2 regions of the Marinobacter sp. M5B genome follow, and region 2 is predicted to be linked to the other one. Evidence: predicted binding sites of a transcription regulator. Region 2 holds the regulator's gene; the other holds the start of a gene.

Region 1 (11,309 bases), 1.4 Mb from region 2:
GGGTGATCAGCGAGATCATGGCTCACCCGGTCTATCAGGAGCTGGTTTCCAACGTGGTGTATCAGGGCGTGGTGAACTACCTCTACGAGGACAACCTGATTACCAAGAGTGTTCCCGGTGTCGGCTCGATGATGAAGTTTGGCAAGCGCATGGCCAACAGGGCGGTTCCGGGCCTGGACGAGACCTTTGAGCGCCGTTTTAAGGCCTGGTTGTCCGACAGCCTGCCGGGGTTGATCAGCCGGAGTGAACAGTTCCTGAACAAGGCGCTGAGCGACGAGGAGCTGCGCGACAGTGTGATGGCCGTATGGGTGTCACTGGAAGACCGAACCATCGAAGAGTTGCACGAGGGGCTGGGTGACATACAACTTCAGGAGTTTGTGGTTCTGGGGTATGAGTTCTGGCTGCAGTTCCGACAGACGGCCTATTTTGAGGGGTGTGCCAGGGCCGTGGTGGAGCACCTGTTCACCCTGTATGGCGACAAGCCGGTAATTGAGCTGTTAGCTGCCGTTGGGGTCGATCGCGATGTGGTCATGGCGGAGGTGGATGCCTACGCACTTCCTGTGATAGACGTGCTGCGGGAGGAGGGGTATCTTGAGGCCCTGATCCGTCGTCGTCTTGCGCCATTCTATAAGTCGGCCGCGGCGAAAAAACTTCTGCAGCAGGAGAGCTGAGCACTCCTGCGTTCGCGTGGGATGTTTGGCAATGCTGGTACCAACGGAGCTGTTCTGGGCCTATCTGGTGGCCATCTCGCTACTGACTGTCACGCCAGGGGTGGACACCCTGCTGGTGATGCGGAACGCCGGGCGCGGTGGATTGAAACATGGTTTGCGGGATGGCTGTGTCACCAGCGTGGGCATCTGCTGTGGGTTGTTTATTCACGCGACCCTGTCCGCTCTGGGTATTTCGGTGCTGCTGGTAGAGACGGCCTGGGCGTTTACCGCGGTCAAATGGGCAGGTGCCTGCTACCTGATCTGGCTGGGGCTGAGTTCGTTGCGTCAGGCCATGGCCCGGGGCCCCGCAAACGCCGATGAATCCTCGATATCGAGCGCCGAACCGCCATTGATGAAACCGGTATCAATCTGGGTGGCGTTTCGCGAAGGCCTGCTGTCGAACGTGCTGAATCCGAAAACGGCGCTGTTCTATATGGCGTTGCTTCCTCAGTTTATCGATCCCGCCGGGAATGCATTCCAGCAATCGCTGTTCCTTGCGGCGGTTCACTTTGTGCTGGCGATGGCCTGGCAATGTGGGCTGGCGTTGGTGGTGGTCAAATCAAGAAGGCTTGGCGTGGGGCAGGGCGTAAAGCGCATGCTGAACGCGCTGACTGGTGGCTTCTTCGTCGCTATCGGGGCAAAACTGGCGACGCAGTGAAGTGGTGATGTATGAAAAAGGGGAGCCGAGGCTCCCCTTTTTGATGGTAATACGCTGAACGCAGCTATTACTTTTCGAGGTACTGCAGCTTGTCCGGCTTGCCGTCCCACTCTTCGGCTTCTGGCAGCGGGTCTTTCTTTTCGGTGATGTTGGGCCACTTGCCTGCCAGGTCGGCGTTGAGCTCCACAAACTGGACCTGATCCGCCGGCAGCTCGTCTTCCGAGAAAATGGCCTCAGCGGGGCACTCCGGCTCACACAGGGCGCAATCGATGCATTCGTCCGGATCGATTACCAGAAAGTTCGGGCCTTCGTAGAAGCAGTCAACCGGGCATACTTCCACGCAGTCCGTGTATTTGCACTTGATGCAGTTATCAGTAACGACAAACGTCATAGTCAGTTTCCTGGTCCAGTAGTCAATCTCATCAGTGTAATAATAATTGCGCGATATTGTATTGAGCGGCCTGCCCTGTCGCAAGCGCTGAGGCGCACTATCGTTATTACACAGATCAATTCTGCCGCTGAGTTCCGCTATTTCCCCAGCAGTTCTTTCAATTCGTACAGTCGGTTAAGGGCATCCCGCGGAGTCAGTCCGTCCACGTCCAGGTCGGCCAGGCATTCTTCCACTTTGCTGGGCTCCAGGCTGGCGAACATGTCTGCCTGCATAACCGGCTCGCTAACGCGGGCGGTGCGTGGCTGTTTTTCAGGTTCAGCCGGCGCCACGGCGGCATGATCGGCTGCCGGCCTGGCTGGTGCCGCACCGCCTTCAAGATGGGACAACTGCTCCTTGGCATTGCGAATCACGTCCTGGGGCACGCCAGCCAGCTTCGCCACCTGCAAACCATAGCTCTGGCTCGCCGGGCCGTCATGAACGTTGTGCAGGAACACGATGGTGTCGTCGTGCTCGGTGGCAGTCAGGTGAACATTAACGGCGTGCTCAAGATCGTCGGCCAGTTGCGTGAGCTCGAAATAGTGAGTGGCAAACAGGGTGTAGCAGCGAATGTGTTTGGCCAGGTGTTCCGCTGTCGCCCACGCCAGGGACAGGCCGTCGAAGGTGCTGGTGCCGCGCCCCACCTCGTCCATCAGCACCAGGCTGTATTCCGTGGCGTTGTGAAGGATATTGGCGGTCTCAGTCATTTCCACCATAAAGGTTGAGCGGCCGCCGGCGATGTCGTCTGACGACCCCATGCGGGTGAAAATACGATCCAGTGGCCCGATGACCACGCGGTTGGCGGGCACATAGCTGCCGGTGTAAGCCAGCAGGGCAATCAGTGCTGCCTGGCGCATGTAGGTGGACTTACCGCCCATGTTGGGGCCGGTGATCACCAGCATGCGCCGTTGCTGGTCCATCAGCAGATCATTGGGCACGTAGGGATCGCTCAACAGCTGTTCCACCACCGGGTGGCGGCCTTCTTCGATATCGAAGCCGGGCGTGTCACTGAATTCCGGGGCATTGAAGCGCAGGCTGGTGGCCCGCTCGGCAAAGTTGCTGAGCACATCCAGCTCCGCCAGGGCCTGGGCAGCGTCCTGCAGGGGTGCCAGTTCTGCGGCTACGGTTTCCAGTACCTCGTCGTACAGGGCTTTCTCCCGTGCCAGCGAGCGGCTCTTGGCGCTCAGGGCCTTGTCTTCGAATTCTTTCAGTTCCGGGGTGATAAAGCGTTCGGCGTTTTTCAGGGTCTGACGGCGGATGTAGTCCACTGGCGCCTGCCCGGACTGGGCGCGGGTGATTTCAATGTAGTAGCCGTGTACCCGGTTATAACCCACTTTCAGCGTGCTGATCCCGGTACGCTCGCGCTCACGAGTCTCAACGTCCAGCAGGAACTGGCCTGCGTTCTCGCTGATGTTACGCAGCTCGTCGAGCTCTTCGTCAAAACCTTCGCGGATAACGCCGCCATCCCGGATGACCACCGGCGGGTTGTCGATAATGGCCCGTTCCAGCATGTTCGCCAGTTCCGGATATTCACTGATGGTCGTGGCCAGCCTGACGATGTGGTGGGATTCGACCGAGGTCAGCGATTTTTGCAGCTCAGGCAGTGCCTGAAAGGCATCCCGCAGCCGTGCCAGATCCCTTGGGCGCGCTGAACGCAGCGCCACGCGGGCCAAAATCCGCTCGATATCACCGATGCTTTTCAACAGGTCATGAACCGGCTCATAGTGAAAGCCGTCCAGAAGTGCTGAAACCGCCTGCTGGCGTTGTTCCACCACGGTAATGTCCCGTAAGGGCCGGTTAAGCCATCGTCTTAGCTGGCGCCCACCCATGGCGGTCGCCGTCCGGTCCATCACCCAGGCCAGGGTGTGCTGGGTGCCGCCCATGAGATTAGTGTCGATTTCCAGGTTACGGCGGCTGGTGGCGTCCAGGATTACCGCTTCCTCGCGCCGTTCACGGCTGAGCTTGCGAATGTGGGGCAGGGCGGTGCGCTGGGTTTCTTTGGCGTACTGCAGCAGGCATCCGGCGGCGCAGATGGCCAGCGTGAGGTCTTCGCAGCCAAAGCCGGTCAGGTCGCGGACCTGCAGTTGCTGGGTAATCACGCGGCGGGCGGTGTCGGACTCAAACAGCCATGGGCCCTGGCGACGGATACCGGTATAGCCGTCCAGTACGTCCTGATAAGGAAAGTCCTCACTGATCAGGATCTCCGCTGGGCGCAGGCGCTGGAGTTCCCCTTGCAGGCCCTCGAGATCGTCCAGTTCAGACACGGTAAACCGTCCGCTGGAGATGTCGAGGGAGGCAAAACCAAACTGCTCCCGGTGGCTGTAGATGGCGACCAGGAGGTTATCCCGGCGGTCCTCCAGGAACGCATCGTCGCTCAGCGTGCCCGGCGTCACAATGCGAACCACCTTGCGCTCTACCGGCCCCTTGCTGGTCGCCGGGTCGCCAATCTGTTCGCAAATGGCGATGGATTGACCAGCACGAACCAGACGTGCAATGTAGCCTTCAGCGGAATGGTAAGGAATGCCCGCCATGGGAATCGGGCTGCCCCCGGACTGCCCTCGGGCCGTCAGGGTGATATCCATCAGTTCGGCGGCTTTCTTGGCATCCTCGTAGAACAGCTCGTAAAAGTCCCCCATGCGGTAGAACACCAGTTCATTGGGGTGTTCACCCTTGATCTTGAGGTATTGCCTCATCATCGGGGTGTGGTGGGACAGATCGGTCTGGGCTGCTGACATGAACGGTTCCGGATCCATTGGCTTTATGTGAAGGCAGGGATTGTAAGAAAATAACCGCCATGATGAAACGAAGGAGATCATTATGCCACTGACTGACGAGGCATTGGCGGAAGCCGGCACGCAATTGGCTGACGTATTAATGCAACGCGAGCTTACGATAGCCACTGCCGAAAGTTGCACTGGCGGCTGGGTTGCCAAGGTGCTGACCGACCGCGCGGGCTCTTCTTCCTACGTTCTGGCGGGACTGGTGACCTACAGCAACGATGCAAAAAGGGGCTTGCTGGGTGTGACTGAACCGTCGCTGGGGGAGCACGGCGCGGTTAGCGAACCGGTGGTACGGGAAATGGTTGCTGGTGCCCTGGCGGCCACGGGTGCGGATGTGGCTGTTGCGATCAGCGGCGTGGCGGGCCCTGGTGGCGGCAGTGACGACAAGCCGGTAGGCACGGTGTGGTTTGCCTGGGGGCGCTCTCCGGCTGACACCGAAGCGGTGGTTGAGCAGTTCCAGGGCGACCGTGATCAGGTTCGGCGCCAGGCGGTTCTTTATGTGTTACAGGGAGTTAGGGGCTTTCTGGAAAAGCCCTGAAACGGAGGGGTTGGTCTTGCCTTCGTGTTGTGTTTTAATACTGTTCAAATATACAGGAGTCCGGTTTTTCCGGGTTCCGCAGTCCATGATTTTGGCCGCCGGGCTCCCGTCCCGATAACGGCATTGGCGACAGAGGGTTTGCAACGATGGAAGACAACCGCAAGAAAGCACTGGGTGCAGCACTGAGCCAGATCGAACGCCAGTTCGGCAAGGGCGCCGTCATGAAGATGGGCGACCAGCCCAGGGAAGCGATCCCTGCGGTATCCACCGGTTCCCTGGGCCTGGATGTGGCGCTGGGAATAGGCGGTCTGCCTTATGGTCGCATCTGTGAGATCTACGGCCCGGAAAGCTCTGGTAAAACCACGCTGACCCTGCAGGTGATTGCCGAGGCCCAGAAGGCTGGAAAAACCTGTGCGTTTGTGGATGCGGAGCATGCCCTGGACCCGGTCTATGCCGAAAAACTGGGCGTGAACGTGGATGAACTCCTGGTATCCCAGCCGGACACCGGTGAGCAGGCGCTGGAAATCTCTGACATGCTGGTACGCTCCAACGCTGTTGACGTCATCATCGTGGACTCCGTGGCAGCGCTGACGCCCAAGGCCGAAATTGAAGGTGAGATGGGGGACAGCCATGTTGGTCTCCAGGCCCGCCTGATGTCCCAGGCGCTGCGTAAGCTGACGGGTAACGTCAAGCATGCCAACTGCCTGCTGATCTTTATCAACCAGATCCGCATGAAAATTGGTGTGATGTTCGGCAGCCCCGAAACCACCACCGGCGGCAACGCCCTGAAATTCTACTCATCCGTTCGCCTGGACATTCGCCGCATCGGTGCTGTTAAAGATGGCGATGAAGTGGTGGGCAACGAAACCCGAGTGAAAGTGGTCAAGAACAAGGTATCTCCGCCGTTCAAGCAGGCCGAGTTCCAGATCATGTACGGCAAGGGCATCTACCACATGGCCGAAGTGCTCGATATGGGTGTGAAGGAAGGCTTCGTGGACAAGTCCGGCGCCTGGTACGCCTACAAGGGCGACAAGATCGGCCAGGGCAAGGCCAATGCCTGCAAGTTTTTGGAAGAGAACCTTGAGATCGCCAATGAGATCGAAGCGGCGGTGCGTGACAAGCTGATGCCCAAGCCGGCCAAGAAAGAAGAAGCGGCAAAGGAAGAGGCAACAGCAGACGCGAACGGTGAGCTTCTCTAAGCTCTGTTATTAGTTCCTGCGTTATCGGGGAGATAGTATGGATGCGAAGAAAAAACTACTGGTTGTCGCCCATGCACCCTCCCCGAATACCCTTAAACTAAGGCAAGCCGTAGAGCAGGGCGCAAAACACGAAGACATCGAAAATGTCGAGGTCACGGTGCTCCCTCCGCTGGAAGCAGGCCCGGAAGATGTTCTGGCCTGTGATGCCATCATCCTCGGTACCACTGAAAACCTTGGTTACATGAGTGGTGCGTTAAAGGATTTTTTTGACCGCAGTTACTACCCCTGCCTTGAGAAAACCCAGGGTTTGCCCTTCACCTTCTACATCCGCGCCGGTCTCGACGGTACCGGCACCCATCGCGCTATCGATTCCATCACCACGGGCCTGCGTTGGCGGCTGGTGCAGGAGCCATTGCTCTGTCATGGCGACTATCGGGACGAATTCGAGGATCAGTGCCGGGAACTGGGGCTCTACATGGCCGTCAGCCTGGATGCCGGGCTGTTCTAGGAAGCTTTAGCTGGCGTAGCGGTTGTACAGGCCTTCAATGCGGGAAAGGGCATTGTCCACGGTTCGTGAATACCCCTTTTTGTCGAAACAGTAGCTGAACTGGATGCTTACCCGGTAGCCGGTCTGATAGGGCTGGCAACTGATCACCCGGGCGGCGACACGGGATTCGCAGATGTACTTGCCATGAAAGTCCATATAGAGACGGGCGCCAGACTCTACTGGCCTTGGGCAAAGCACCGCCATGCCATAGCGATTCAGGTCCAGGCAGGTGACAGCGGTTGAATTCTTCCCTCGACCAAAGAAGCCACGCTCCTGCAGCTGTACCTTCAGGCACATGGCAGGGTAGCGGTCCTTGATTCTGCGGTCTGCGGAATCACTCATCATACGTTGGCATCCGTTGCGTATCTTGTGATTATTATTGGCCCGTTCTTCCACCGGGACGTTGAAGTCTAGTGCCCACGATGGTGACTGAAAAATGACCAAGCGAAGAACTGTGACCGGGTTATCAAAATGGGGCTGCAGTGTGCCGACAGCAAAATCATGCCCCTAATGACATGGTGTTCAGGCCTGGGTGCTGACCAGTCGTCCCCTGCGGTCTTCGGTGGGAGCGGCCTTGCCGGTTTTCGGGTTCAGTAATCGCGGGCTGCGCCTGGACCGCTTCTTGCGGCGGTCTGGCCCCTCAAAAGCCACCTGTGCCCGGCGTCGGTCGGGCTGTACACGTCGGTCGCCCTGCGGTTTTTCCGGCGACGGTGACGCCTGTTGCGGCTGCGGTGCGGTAAAGGGTTTGCGTTTTCGCAGTGACTCCAGCACCGTCAACGGTTGTGACTGATTTCGATAAATATCCATTGAATGAGTGTCCCGCCCTGAGGTTGAGGCCTCTGTTATTATGCCCGATTGATCAATTTATCGACAAGTTGGGCTAAATCTTTAGCGAGAGCGCGACAGGGCCGGCCCCAGATTCTACAATGAGCGGCCAACACCAAAATGCTTTCATACCGTTACAGGACCGAACCTTGAAGTCACTGTCCCTGAACCAGCTCTACAAAGCCTGTGTTTTAAAAGATCTACCGTTCAAGACCACGCGACAGCTCGAGCCCCTGGCGGAAATTGTTGGCCAGAATCGGGCCCAGGCAGCGGTGCGTTTTGCGCTTGCCATGCCCCATGGCGGTTACAACGTCTACGCCGTGGGCCGTAACGGCTTAGGCAAGCGCACGATGATGCTCCGTTATCTGGAGCATCACGTGGACACTGAGAATCAGAGCCACGACTGGTGTTATGTCGCCAACTTCGAGGAACCGCGAATTCCCCGTGTTCTTCAGTTGCCCGCCGGTAAGGGCACCGAGCTCAAACAGGATATGGAAAAGTTGATGGGGCGTCTGATGAAGATGATCCCCCAGACGTTCGACAGCGACAGTTTCCTTGAGCGTGCAGAGCAGCTGAAAAACGGGTATGGCAAGAAGCAGGAAGATGAACTGGAGAAGGTGGCGGCCCAGGCCAAGCGAAAGAAGGTCAGCCTGAATATTACGACACCCGGCGGCTATCGGCTGGTGGCGATGAATGGCGAGGAACCCCATACCGCTGAATCCTTCCAGGCATTGACAGAAGCTCAGCGGGACAAATTCGAGAACGACATCAACAAGCTCGAGAAGAAGCTGCGTCAGGCCCTGCGCAAACTGGCGGATTGGGAGCAGGAATACGCCGAAAGCCAGCAGGCACTCAACGAGGAAACACTGGAAAGCATCTCCGGACACCAGATCGACGAGTTGATCGAGAAATACAGGGATATGCCGGAGGTGGTTTCGTATTTCGAGGAAGTGCGTAAGGATCTGTCCGAGAGCCTGGAAATTTTTCTGGAAGACAATGAAGAGCAGGCGGCCATCGCCTATGCGTCGCTGGATAAAAAAATGCCCCGGCGCTATCTGGTCAATGTGCTGGTTCACCAGAAAACCGACGAAGTGCCGGTTGTGGTCGAGGACAATCCCACCTACCACAACCTGTTTGGCTACGTGGAAAGCGTAACCTTCAAGGGTTCGGTGTTTACCGACTTCTCGCTCATACGCCCTGGCAGTATTCACCGTGCCAACGGGGGGTATCTGCTGATGGATGCGATCAAGGTGCTTGAGCAGCCATTTGTCTGGGACGGGTTGAAGCGTGCCTTGCGATCCAAGTCCATCCAGATCAACTCGCTGGAACGGGAGCTGACCCTGTCGGGCACGATTTCATTGGAACCCGAAGCGATTCCGCTGGACGTAAAGATCGTACTGTTTGGCGATCGGGAAACCTGGATGCTGTTGCAGGAATACGACCCCGAGTTCGCTGAGCTGTTTCGGGTCACCGCAGACTTTGAAAACGAGATGATGCGTACGGACGAGAGCCAGCTCCTGTACGCCAAGTTCATCGCCAGCCTGGTGAACGAAAAGAAGCTGCTGCATTGCAGCAACAAAGCCGTGGCACGTGTGATTGAGCACAGTTCGCGCATGGCAGAACATCAGGATCGGCTGTCGCTGCACGCAGCGGATATCGCCAATCTGCTGAGGGAATCTGATTACTGGGCGAGACAGGCGGGGGCAAAGCTGATCCAGAACTCCCATGTGGATCAGGCATTGGAGAGCGCCCAATATCGCAGCAGCCGTATCCGTGATCAGTTTTACGACTCCATCCGCGATGGCACCACGCTGGTGTCCACGACGGGCACCTGCGTTGGGCAGGTGAATGCGTTGTCAGTGCTCTCTACCGGCGGATTCGAGTTTGGTTTGTCCAACCGTATCACTGCCACCTGCTATTATGGAGATGGCGGTGTGATGGATATCGAACGGGACGTCAAACTGGGTGGTAACATTCACTCGAAAGGGGTGATGATCCTCAGTTCCTGGTTGTCTGCCCATTTTGCCGTTACGGATCCCATGCACCTGTCGGCCAGCCTGACCTTCGAACAGAACTACGGCGAAGTGGACGGTGACAGTGCCTCACTGGCGGAACTGTGCGCCCTGGTGTCTGCGTTGTCCGGCCTGCCTGTCAGGCAGGACCTGGCGATCACCGGGTCGGTGAACCAGTTCGGAGAGGTTCAGCCCATTGGTGGCGTGAACGAGAAGGTTGAAGGCTTTTTCAGCACTTGCAGGCTGACCGGGGAACTCACTGGCACCCAGGGGGTGATTGTACCCTCCACCAACGTCCAGAACCTGATGCTTGAGCAGGAGGTTGTCCAGGCTGTTCGCAATGGACAGTTTGCCGTGCATGCGGTCAGCCGTGCCGAGGAAGCGATTACGCTGTTGCTCGGTAAACCGGCAGGCAAGGCTGATGACAAAGGCAGGTACCCTAAGCAGAGCGTTTTTGGCATTATCCAGCAACGTCTGGAGAAAATGCGCGAGCATGAGCGTCAGGAGCATGCCCGGGACGACCACAAAGATCCGTCGATTCATTAAGAGCCACGGCGGTCATTGAAAGGAGAGACAAGGCACATGACTGATACCCAGCAAACGGTCTACGTAGTTGAGGACGATGAGGCGGTTCGTGATTCTCTTGAACTGCTGCTGAAATCCGATGGCAAGCCGGTCAAGACTTATGACAATGCCAACGCATTCCTCAAGGATTACTCCGAAAAAATGGCCGGCTGTATCGTACTGGATATCCGCATGCCGGGCATGGATGGTATGGAGCTCCAGAAGAAACTGAATGAAAAGCACTCCATCCTGCCAATTATCTTCGTCACCGGGCACGGTGATGTCCCCATGGCCGTGGATGCCATGAAAGAGGGCGCGGTCGATTTCATTCAGAAACCCTATCGTGAAGAGGCCCTGCTCCAGAAAATCGAAGCCGCCCTGGAACAGGACAAGGAGCAGCGCAAAACTCTCGGTGAGAAGCAGGAAATCCTGCGCCGCGTAAAAAGCCTGACGCCCCGGGAACATGAAATCATGGATCGGATGATTGCCGGGCAGGCGAACAAGGTCATTGCCATCGAACTGGAGATCAGCCAGCGTACCGTGGAAATTCATCGCTCACGGGTGATGCATAAGATGGGTACTCATTCACTGGCACACCTGGTCCGTATGGTTCTGTCCGTAAAGGACCTTATCGACGCGCGCTGATTTGGCCGGCATCATGCATTCATCATCGTAACCGGCCGTACTTCTATGACAGATGCTGTCCTTGAGACAACAGACGTAACGGTTCTGCTCGTTGACGACAACCCGCAGAACCTCAAGGTTCTCTATGAGACCCTGAAAGACAAGTGTTATCGCCTGCTCATTGCCAACGATGGTGAAAAGGCGCTGGACCTTGCTCATCGCCATCAGCCGGAAGTGATCCTTCTCGACATCATGATGCCGGAACTTGACGGCTATCAGGTGTGTGAACGCCTCAAGGCAGACCCGGTTACGTCAGACAGCGCCGTGGTGTTTCTCTCCGCTCTGGATGATCTGCAGGCGAAAGTCCGGGGATTCTCCCTGGGAGGCGCTGACTACATCTCCAAGCCGTTCCAGGCTCAGGAGGT
Region 2 (11,309 bases):
ATCTGCTCCTGCTCCAGGCGACGACCGGCAATTACTTCAAGGAACACGGACGCTGTCGGCGTGCGCGCGTCGCGGACAAACACCGAGCGCTCCGGAATCGCCAGATGAACCCGAGCGGCACGAACCGTGCGCATGCTGCCAATCGTTCGTGCCAGCTCGCCTTCCAGGCCACGGCGGAAACTGATGGTTTCCATAAACTGAGAGGTTCCAAGGCCACGGTCCTGGTCCAGCAGTTCGTAGCCCATGGTCTGCTCGTCCGTCACGCCCTCTGCTGCAAGTTTCAGGCGGGCGTTATAGACCTCATCGGAGGGCACCAGCAATGCGCCTGTGCGTGGATCCATACGGTAGTCGATGTTGTTGGCATCAAGAATGGTCGTGACATCCTGTGGGTTGTAGCCGGACATATCCCCCACCACAGGCTGGTAATTGGGCTCCTGGGCCCAGAGAACCACGGCAACGCCAAGGGCAACACTGGCGGCAAGCCCCACCATCAGGCCCACCTGTCGCAGCAGGTTCAACCGGTTGAAGCCGAAAATCAGGTCGCTACGGCTCTCGCCGGTATCGTCTCCCCGCGCCGCGGGCATATTCGAGGATGAGGTTTCAGCAGGTACGCTGGCCATGGGTCCGCTCCGCTATCAAACCGGCATATTCATGATGTCTTCGTAGGCCTTCACCACCCGGTTACGGACCTGGGTCAATGCCTCGAAGGAGATGGATGCTTTTTCAGACGCGATCATGACGCGGGAGATATCCATGTTCGGATCGCCCATTTCATACGCCGTCTTCATATCACTGGATGTTTGCTGGAGTTCGTTCACAGAACCCACAGCCTGGCTGAGCATGTCGCTGAATTTGGGAGTGTCGGAGGTTTCCTGGACCTTGGACGGCCCGTCCATCCGTCCGCGAATGTTGTTGTCCTGTTCAACCCGCTGATTCTCCATCATCTGCGAGCGCATATTGCGAATTTCTGAAAGGACACTGTTGATGTCAGCACGCTGAACCATGATTCACTCTCCCGGCCCGCCGTATAAATGGGCAAGCCATTGACCTGGACATATCTGAACAGGTCAAAGCAAACCGCAGGCCAACATAATTAATTTGTTAATTTTCATAATGTTAATTAACAATCGGAGAGAAAGGCGAAAGACAGCGACGGTCTTTTGACGTGGGCACAAAAAACGGCACCCTTGGGTGCCGAACGAAGGAGCCTGTTGGCTGTGGTCAGGCGGCGGCCAGCTCTGCATCCAGATCGATGCCGGCATCGCGCATCTGGGCCAGTTTGTATCGGAGCGTGCGCGGGCTGATACCCAACTGCTCCGCCGCCCGGTTGCGTCGACCACGCTCTTTTTTCAACGTTTGGATGATAATCCGGAATTCACGCTGTCGGACTTCATCACCCAGTGACGTGGAAGATAGCGCTCCGAGACCCGACAGGCTTTCCTCAGCATAGGTATCCTGAGCGTCCCGATCAGGTGACTCAGCCCCGGATTCGGAAACGACTGGGTGTGGAGAGGCCGGAGATGTCGTGCCGGCGGGGCCACTTTCCATACGCCCGGTAATTCCGAGTTCCAGGCAAAGGTCACCAGCATGGATGACATTCCCCTGGTGCAAGACCAGCGCCCGCTGTATCGCGTTGTCCAGCTCGCGAACGTTGCCCGGCCATTGATGACCCATCAGCGCATCTCTGGCGTCGGGCGCGAAGGTCACGCCGGTCAATTTCATCTTGCGGCAATGATTTTTCAGCAATGCATTCGCCAGCGGCATGATATCCAGTGTACGTTCGCGCAGTGGCTGCCAGTGCATGGGGAAGACCGTCAGCCGGTAGTACAGGTCTTCACGGAATTTGTTTTCCCGCACGTAATCGGACAGATCCCGGTTGGTGGTGGCAATAACCCGTACATCCAGGGCGATGGTCTTGCGACCACCGACCCGCTCAACCTCGCGCTCCTGCAGCACCCGCAACAGCTTGGATTGCAGGCCAGGATCCATTTCCGAAATCTCATCCAGCAGGATGGTGCCACCGTTGGCCTGCTCGAACTTGCCCGGGGAGGATGCAACCGCACCGGTAAAGGCACCCTTCTCGTGGCCAAACAGGATGGCCTCCAGCATATTCTCGGGAATTGCCGCGCAGTTGATCGCCACGAACGCCTGGTCTGACCTGGGAGACTGCTGGTGAATATAGCGCGCCAACACCTCTTTACCGGTTCCACTTTCCCCGGAAATCATCACCGTCGAGTCACTGGCTGCCACCTTCGCCGCCAGTTGGAACATCCGTTTGCTGATCGGATCTTCCGCAACGGGCTGGTCGACACTTTTCTGGCGGCCGCCGCCGACCACTCTGGTCACCGCATCCACAAGCACTGATGGCTCGAACGGTTTGACCAGGTAGTCGATGGCACCGGACTGCATCGCGGACACCGCATGGCTGATCTGACCATAGGCGGTGATCAGCATGGTCGGCAGGCCGGGGTACCGTCTTTGTATTTCATGCAGCAAATCGTGACCGGACATTCCAGGCATGTTCACATCACTGACAACCATATCCACCGGCGACTCAGCCAGCTTCGCCAGGGCCTGCTCCGCATTGGCGGCTTCACGCACGCGAAACTTTGCCAGCTCAAGGGTGGTAACCAGCGCTTCTCGAAGATCCTGGTCATCCTCAACAATCAGAATTTGGGCTTTGGCCATAATAGCCTCCGATCAGTCATTCTTTGATGGCTGCTGCCGACGGTCACCCGTCGACAACGAACGCATCAATGGCAGGGAAATGATGGCAACAGCACCTCCGGCGGCAGGCGCATCAATCGAGAAACGACCCTGGTGCGCTTTCACCACCGCCTGGACCACGGCGAGGCCCAAGCCGGTGCCGTGGGATTTGGTGGTATAGAACGCTTCCAGCAATTGACTTGCCTGCTCCGTGGTAAACCCAGGACCGTTATCACTCACGCGCACCACCAGTTCCTCGTCAACGGACACAACGGCAACTTCAACGTTCGTCGCCCCGGCCTCCACGCTGTTGTTCACTAGGTTGGTACAGGCACCCACCAGAGCATCACGATTGCACATCAGCGCGGCGCTATTGACCTGGTCACTCAACCCCACCGACACACCGGCAGGGAGCTTCAATCCTTCCAGCGCGGAAGCCAGCGCCTGAACCAGGGTGTCGGCAGACAATTCCTCTGCCAACCGCGTCTCGCCCCGGGCGAAAATAAGCATGTCACGCACCTGCTGCTCCAGGTGCGTCAAGCGGGACATCAACCGTGAGGCACAACGCTGACGCATCTCCTCGTCCAGGTCTTCCTGGCTGAGGTGCCCGCCATACAGAATGGCAGCCGACAGCGGTGTACGAATTTGATGAGCCAGGGAGGCCACCATCTTGCCCATGGCGGAAAGCCGCTGGGCATGGGCGAGCTGAGACTGCAAATGACGGGTTTCAGTCAGGTCCGTCAGCAGGATCAACTGCCCCGGCTGGTTTTCCATGGTACGAATTTCAATACTGACACGACGGCCATCCTTGAGTGACACTTCGTGGCCATCGTCGCGGCGGGGCGCAAAACAGCGGCGGATAACATCCACCCACCGCTCTCCACCAAGAGGCTCCCCCAACAACGTGATCGCCGCCGGATTGGTCTGCGTCACCACCCCCTGGCTGTCGAGCACCACAACCCCGGCCGGTAGCGCATGCAGAAGCGTCGAGAGCCGGTCTGCCAGCTCCTCTTTCTGCTCCAGCTCCGCCTGGCGCTGCTGGGATTCCGCGGACAGCTCCCCGGACAACTGATTAACACGGGACTCAAGAGTGCGGTAGGAATCAGTGATCTGTCGGGACATCTGATTAAACAGCTCCAACGCTGTCCCCACAGCCTCATCGTCCTGCTCCGGGAACAACGCCGTCACCTTGTCATTGACATCGGCAGCCGCATTGGCAGACGCCTTTGCTGACGACAAACCCACAAACTGTAACTGACTCATAAACTCGCCCTCTGACCGGACTAACCCCCGGCCCGTACCAATCGGATGGATCGTTTGGACGAGACTAAGCCAGCACTGTGCCAACTTTAAATTTTGTTTATTTTTCAACAGGAAGGAAAAACAGAGGAAAGGCATACGACGGGTTTCCGTCGCCTAAAAACAGCGATGGCGCCGAAGGTTACAAACCTTTGACGCCATCAGAAACCGATTCTTTGGGGGATTGATCAGCTCTCCTCGGACTCCTCATCCCGAAGTCCATACTTCCGGACCTTCTCAACCAGCGTCGTTCGACGAATCCGAAGCTTTTCGGCTGCCCGGGCCACTACTCCTCCGGCTTCATCCAGCGCCTGCTGAATCAACTGCCTTTCAAGATTGGACAGGTAGTCCTTCAGGTCGATGCCGTTCACCGGCAGCAGAGCCGGCGCATCCAGCCCCACCAGCCCGGGAATGCCAGAGGGCATACCGGAGTCTTCCACTGGCCGGTTCTCGTCGTAATCGTCCACGTAACGGAACTTCTTGGGCAACTCCTGAACCCCAATGACACCGTAGGGGTGCATAATCGCCAACCGCTCCACCAGATTCGCCAGTTCGCGAACATTCCCGGGCCAGTCGTGGCGGCAAAGACTCATGATCGCAGCCGAGTTCAGCCTGAGGGAGCCCCGCTTTTCTTTCTCCATCCGCGAAATCAATTCATTGATCAACAGCGGAATGTCTTCCACCCGGTCACGTAAAGCGGGCATTTCAATGGGGAAAACGTTCAGGCGGTAATAGAGATCTTCACGGAAATCGCCCGTTTCAATCATGTCTTCGAGATGTTTATGAGTCGCGGCAATGACCCTGACGTCGGCTGACTGAGTCCGGTTACTGCCAACACGCTCATAAGTGCGTTCCTGCAGAACCCGCAGAATCTTGACCTGCATGTTCAACGGCATGTCGCCGATCTCGTCTAGAAACAGGGTGCCCCCCTCGGCCATTTCAAACCGACCTACCCGCGACGTGATCGCGCCGGTGAACGCGCCCTTCTCGTGCCCGAACAATTCGCTTTCCAGTAATTCCGCTGGAATGGCACCGCAGTTGACCGGCACGAAGGGCTTGTCGCGACGAGAGGAATGGTAATGGAGGTTTCGCGCCACCACTTCCTTGCCCGTTCCCGACTCGCCAGTAATTAGCACACTCACATCCTTGTCGGCCACCTGCTCCATTAATTGGCGTACCGATTGCACTTTTCGACTCGTACCAACAAGGCTACGGAAAAGCTGCAGACCACGTTGCTGCCCCCGTTCACGGGAACGTGCAAACTGATCCCGGTAGATCTGTGCACGGTAGAGCGAGTCCACGAATTTGGTGTAGTTAAGCGGCCATTCCATGCGGGCAATTACCCGGCTTGTCTCGTCGTCGGAGAGGCCCGCCAGATCAGGGTCGCCAACCAACAGCAAAGGCACCCCCTGAGCGACCTCGCACACGGTTGAAATCACTGCGGTCACGCCATCGTCCTCGCCGTTAACAACGGCAACGGAAATTGACTCCAGATCCTCAGCGTCACCGCTGCTCAGCAGTGAATGGGCATCGGCCCCAACGACAATGCCCTCTTCGCCGATAAACTCAAGAATGGTAGAAATGTCACGTCTTTTCGCATCGTCCTCGCTGAGCACCAGCACCTTGTTATTCTTCGACATCCAAACGAATCTCTTGCGGGGATTTGTGCGGTATTTAAGACTGTAAGTGGGCCTGAGTCAATTTTATGACGCTATTTTGGCCGATTTAACGAGACGTTTTGATAGGCTTTTGCCGCGCTGCGGTTCTGGTTCACCCCTTTCAGCGCTTTCTGGGCTTCCGCCTTGGCTTCATTTGCCGAAATATTGGCACGATCACAGAATGTCTGCAGGGCTGCCAGCCTTTCCCTGATTGGCTCAGGGCTCAGATCGCCGGCCTCAAGGGCCGCCATAACCGGCTCGATCGTCGGTTTGACCAGCTCATTCAGACGGGACAGTTCGTCCCAGTTCTTCTCCGCAAGCGCGGTCTTCAGGTGTTCAACCAAGGTATCCACTGCCTCTAGCTGTTCCGGTACCGACATAATTGCATCTCCTTGAAAACGGTCCGGTAGCGCCCCGTGCCTCGACCGGCCCGGGGCTGCCAGTCATCAGCGGCGGGCTGCTCTCCGGGCTGCCGAGGCAGAAAACTGATTACCACGGAAGCCAGGCTCGAAATCATAGGCGGGGAAGCCGTTATCCAGACCATCGATGTAATAGCGCTGGGCGTTCAGATCGTAAGTCATCTCCATGGTAGTCCAGAATACCGGCTCACTGTAGTAGCTGATGTTGTGAGCTTCGGACACCCGCCAGAGTTCATCATTGCTGTCGTACTCCTCCGTGGCAAGAATCTGCCAGCTATCTTCGTCGACGTAGAACACCCTGCGGGAATAGATATGACTGATACCGGTCCGCAGTTTCGCTTCGACAACCCATACCCGATGTAGCTCGTATCGGGCCAACTCCTGGTTGATGTGCTGTGGCCGAATGACATCGTCCGGCTGGACATCCGCGTCGTGAAGCTTGTAGGCATTGTAGGGCACGAAGATCTCACGCTTGCCTTTCAGCTCCCAGTCGTACTGGTTAGGGGCGCCATTGTACATGTCTTTCTGATCAACCGAGCGGAGGGATGAAGAGTTCGGCAGATCGGTTTCATAGGCCAGGTTCGGTGACCGGCGCAGCCGCCTTGAGCCGGCATCGTATCGCCACGCGAGCCGGGGTGAGCGAATCTGATCCAGGGTTTCATGAACCAGAGTGATGGTGCCCGCGAGACTGGATGGTGCGATGGTGTCGGTTTTCAGGTAAAAAATCTTGTTATCGATATCGGCGAGGTTCGCGCCGCGGCGGCTGTAGGCAAAGTAATAGTCGTACTGGTTAACAACCTGGTTGTAGGAACCGTTCACCTGGGGCGTCGCTGAAGCGCTACGGAACGACAGTTCCTCTCCGCGATAACGCAGGATGTGGTTCCAGATCACCTCCAGGCCATTCTTTGGAATCGGGAAGGGGCTGGTCATGATGGTGTCACGCACACCGTTTCCGTTCGCCAGAAGTTCCGCGCTGCGGGCATTCTCCCGGGACTTTTCGTACACATCTTCCGGGAAGGCCGCGGTACGACGGGTCTGGTACACCGGCATCACAAATTCCGGGCCATATTGCTCAAGCATACGGATGTGTCCGTCGGTCAGCTTGTCGCGATATAGATCCACATTCGCGCCGGTAATAACAAACAGAGGCTCATCCTCGGGAAACGGGTTGGTTTCCACCTGCCCCGGTTTCCAACTAGCGGGCGGCTTGGTTAGCCCACCTGTCCACGCCGGAATGCTGCCAGAGGCATTGCCCTGCCGCTCAGCTCCAACTGGAGTCAGTTCGCTAGCCAGCCGCTGAGCTTCGGATTCACTGACCTTTGCCAACGCAACGCCTGACAACCCAAACAATGCCACTGTAAAACCCGTGACCCATTGGTTCCGCATTCCCTTCTACCTCCAAGGTAACCGATCAACCCATGTGTCATTCGCGGTTTGGCATGCCTACGCCGGAAACAACAACAGGCGATCAAATGTTATTCAATCGGGGCGCCTTTTTGCCAAATTCAAACGACCGTTTCAAGTGAATCTTTGTAGTTTCTTGTCAAAACCACCAAACCAACGGTGGGAGGAGAAATTCACAATGAAAAATGTTATAGTTGGCGATTAATTCATCGCACAGCAGTGAACCGCTCTCAGGTACTACCATGGCTTCGCAGTGGCATTCATTGGTTTCCCAGAAAATATTCCTGGCTCGCAACCTGTTGGGGCAGCTGGAGCACAGCGACACCGTTCCAACGAAAGAAGCCCTGCTGCAAGGCAGCATAGAGCTAGGGCTGAGGGCTCGAAAACTGACGCTGGTAATGATCGCCAGGGTGTATCAGCACAAACATAGCCAGCCTGATGACCTTGAGGCACTGGATGAGCTGATCGGAACCCACAGCCCGGAAATGACAGAACTGGAGCAGCTGGCCAGTGACGGGCGGAGTTGGTGGAGTCATCTCGAGCAGCTTGAGCGTCATCAGGGCAATCCCCCGGTGACCCGAAAAACGGTCAGCAATGAAAACGTGATTGCGGTTGCAGCTGACACCGGCCCGGATCGCTCAAAGCAGGCTCTGGAAACCACTCTGGGCGCGATGAAACACTTTATCGATATCCTCGAGGATCGGCACAGCGAATGGTAATGAACCACGGCGTTGCCGGACCCAACAGGAATGAACTGAAAGGCTAACTTAATGTCACCATCGTTTTTCGAGATTGTACAACTGAGCAACGGAGACTATGCGCTTCGCCGCATCGACGACGACAGTGCACCACTGGTCCAGATATCATTTTCGACGGAAGCCAGGGAGATGATGGAAGACCGGGACATGAACGTGGCCAAGGCCATGATTGCAGCCGGTATTGAGGCCGTCGGTAACGTTGCCCATGATATCGACTGGGAAGACGAAGAGCCGGACACTCAGGACATCCGGCCCTCCTACACACTTCATTGACGATCAGCGCTGGCGCAGCACCACACCATGACTGTTACCCCGAGCCGAAGCCTGCTCCAGTGACGCGAGCGCTTCGCGCCCGAGCTTGTGGGTCCACATGACCACAGCGTGACAGGTGCCTGCGCTCAGTGCTCGCTCGGCAAGCTCCCCGGCTGGGTAGTCAGGAGTAGACCTCAACACCAACAGTTCGCCTGCAACGATGCCACGCATGGTCTGCCACTTACTGACAAGGCTTTGGGGCGGATCAATCCAGGCTAACCAACGCTTCTCCTGATTCAACTGCGTAAGCATCGGTAGCAATAGCTGGAAGTTCTCAACCTGCCCTTCGGGCAAAATGATTTCGGTCACATTGCCTGCCGGTTTGGCTGGGCGACTCCTGACAGCAGGCGCCCTGACGGTATCATGGTCGCTCATACCGGCAACCTCTGAACCGACAAACCTGCCGCCTCCGTGAGCATAAGCCAGATTCTGATTAAAGCTGAGTTGTTCCATAATAAGCCTCACCTGCCGTTAAGCCGCGCCCGCGGTGTTCAACACTCAACGAAACACAGCCGGATATGTCCGGACACCCTGGGGGTGTCAGTGAAGGTCCGAGCGCCGTATGACCCCGACGCCGAGCCCCTCAATGAAGAGTTCCTGTTCTGTCAGATCCACTTCTATGGGTTCGAATTCCTCGTTCTCGGCGATCAAGTACACTTTCGAGCCTTCCTTACGGAACCGTTTGACCGTGACTTCCTCACCTACCCTCGCCACAACCACTTGTCCGTTGTGCACATCGTGGGTGCGGTGCACCGCCAACAGGTCGCCGTCAAGGATGCCAATGTCCTTCATGCTCATGCCGCGTACCCTGAGCAAATAATCCGCCGAGGGCGAGAAAAATTCAGGCTGCAGGGTGCAATGGTCTTCGATATGCTCCTGGGCCAGTATGGGGCTACCGGCCGCCACCTGACCGATCACTGGCAAACCAAGATCAGCCTCTACATCGGGAAGACGTATTCCCCGGCTGGCTCCCGGCACCATCTCGATGGCGCCTTTTCGGGCCAGTGCCCGCAGATGTTCTTCTGCGGCATTGGCAGAACGAAACCCAAGTTCCGCCGCGATTTCTGCACGGGTCGGCGGATACCCAGTCTCGTCAAGGTAGCGACGAATAATATCCAGTACCTGTGTCTGCCTAGCTGTCAGCTTCATTTAGGTTGCCCCGGTTAGCCCTGTTTTTATATACAGTGATTTGACTATATACAGTGTTTTATCCAGTGTAAACCCTGTAAACGCAATTTTTCCTTGAGCCGCACTGGGTGGCCCGTCCACCACGCCCTGACGTATGACTGTGTTAAGGTAATCGCAACCAAGATAGGGAGTCGCCTGAATGAGCAACAGATGTAGGTTACCGGACATCCTCAAGACGGATGATGGCAAGGAACGCAGAGTTGGCGTTGAAATTGAGTTGTCCGGCCTCGGTTACGAAGATCTCGTCTCGCTGTCCGCAAAACTGCTGGGAGGTACCGGAAAGTCTGTTGCGCGCTATGTGTCCGAGGTTGAAACGGAACTCGGTGACTTTACCATCGAACTGGATTCGGACCCGATAAAGGACCTTGATCTGGCCGACGAGCGTCTTCCCGAGTCCGTCAGGGAACTTGGCGGCCAGGCCATGAGCGTGATCGACGCAGCCGCCGAGAAAATCGTGCCCCTGGAGATCGTCAGCCCTCCGCTGGCTTTCAGTAAGCTGGAACGCATAGAGACACTTTGCGATGAGCTGCGAAGAGCAGGCGCACTCGGCAGCCGGGAGGCGCTCTATTATGCCTTTGGTTTGCAATTGAACCCGGAGCTACCGGACCTCAGAGCCACAACGCTGGTGCGCTACCTGCGGGCCTTCGCTGCGCTCTACGAGTGGCTGAAGGCACGCCACCAGATCGATTTCAGCCGTAAGCTGACCAGCTACATTGAACCCTGGAGCAGCACCTACATTGACCTTCTGATTTCAGAGGATTATGCGCCGGACATGGAGCAATTAATGCGGGACTACCTGCATTACAATCCAACCCGCAACAAGGCCCTGGACCTGCTCCCGCTGTTCGCACACCTGAACAGCGATTTGCTCGCAGAATATGTGGAGGATGAGCGCATCAAAAGCCGGCCAACGCTGCATTACCGGCTACCCGACTGCGACATTGATAACCCTGACTGGCATTTTTCCACGGTTTGGAATGACTGGATTGTGCTGGAACAGCTGGTGGCCAACGCTGATGACTTATCGAAACTGGTTACGGAGTTTCGCAACAGTCGCAAACTGAGCCTCCATAACCTGACCCACAGCTGGTTAGACACGTCTGACCAGTGGCTTCGGTCCGGGAACTATGTCTGAAAGCCCGGTAGATAAGCCTGAACATCCGGGCCTTACGATTGGCATCAGCGGCCCGGCACGCCGCAGCCTCGCCCACCGGCTGATCACCTTCGCGCTGCGCCTCCACGGTGCGCGAACCCATTTTATCCGCCCGGGTTCGAAGGTGGACGTCTCGTTGCTCGACGGCCTTGTGCTCTCCGGTGGTACCCACGTGCACCCTTCGCGGTACGGCCAGACTCCCCAGGTCACCGCCCGGTATGACGTGCGCCGCGACGAAACCGATGTTCGTCTGCTGTCCCGTGCTGAAGAATTGAACATCCCGGTACTGGGTATCTGCCGCGGCGCCCAGTTTATCAATATTTTTCGCGGCGGATCTTTGTGCCAGAACGTGACACCTCTGCGGGTGAACACCCGCCACCGGCCGTTACTGTTACCGCTACAGACTGTTCGG

What was found. The regulator LexA, encoded in region 2, represses DNA repair genes until DNA is damaged. The targets are predictions, from matches to a motif close to CTGTNTNNNNANACAG.
Region 1: the regulator LexA is predicted to act here: its motif matches at 5,154-5,169, upstream of recA (recombinase RecA).

What each region holds. Positions count from the first base shown of each region.
Region 1 covers NZ_CP156894.1:1,583,716-1,595,024, forward strand. Annotated here, with positions in the region: gene AAGD24_RS07165 (hypothetical protein) at 1-671, shown strand, start outside; gene AAGD24_RS07170 (LysE family translocator) at 703-1,368, shown strand; gene fdxA (ferredoxin FdxA) at 1,436-1,759, opposite strand; gene mutS (DNA mismatch repair protein MutS) at 1,897-4,530, opposite strand; gene AAGD24_RS07185 (CinA family protein) at 4,613-5,113, shown strand; gene recA (recombinase RecA) at 5,260-6,312, shown strand; gene AAGD24_RS07195 (flavodoxin family protein) at 6,350-6,820, shown strand; gene AAGD24_RS07200 (PilZ domain-containing protein) at 6,827-7,204, opposite strand; gene AAGD24_RS07205 (hypothetical protein) at 7,382-7,666, opposite strand; gene AAGD24_RS07210 (Lon protease family protein) at 7,834-10,242, shown strand; gene fixJ (response regulator FixJ) at 10,279-10,905, shown strand; gene AAGD24_RS07220 (response regulator) at 10,951-11,309, shown strand, end outside.
Region 2 covers NZ_CP156894.1:2,992,402-3,003,710, forward strand. Annotated here, with positions in the region: gene fliF (flagellar basal-body MS-ring/collar protein FliF) at 1-620, opposite strand, end outside; gene fliE (flagellar hook-basal body complex protein FliE) at 636-1,004, opposite strand; gene AAGD24_RS13575 (sigma-54 dependent transcriptional regulator) at 1,222-2,688, opposite strand; gene AAGD24_RS13580 (PAS domain-containing sensor histidine kinase) at 2,701-3,969, opposite strand; gene AAGD24_RS13585 (sigma-54 dependent transcriptional regulator) at 4,194-5,645, opposite strand; gene AAGD24_RS13590 (SOS cell division inhibitor) at 5,717-6,043, opposite strand; gene AAGD24_RS13595 (DUF1329 domain-containing protein) at 6,110-7,468, opposite strand; gene AAGD24_RS13600 (DUF6586 family protein) at 7,729-8,205, shown strand; gene AAGD24_RS13605 (hypothetical protein) at 8,257-8,517, shown strand; gene AAGD24_RS13610 (cell division inhibitor SulA) at 8,521-8,931, opposite strand; gene lexA (transcriptional repressor LexA) at 9,097-9,705, opposite strand; gene AAGD24_RS13620 (amidoligase family protein) at 9,884-10,879, shown strand; gene AAGD24_RS13625 (gamma-glutamyl-gamma-aminobutyrate hydrolase family protein) at 10,872-11,309, shown strand, end outside.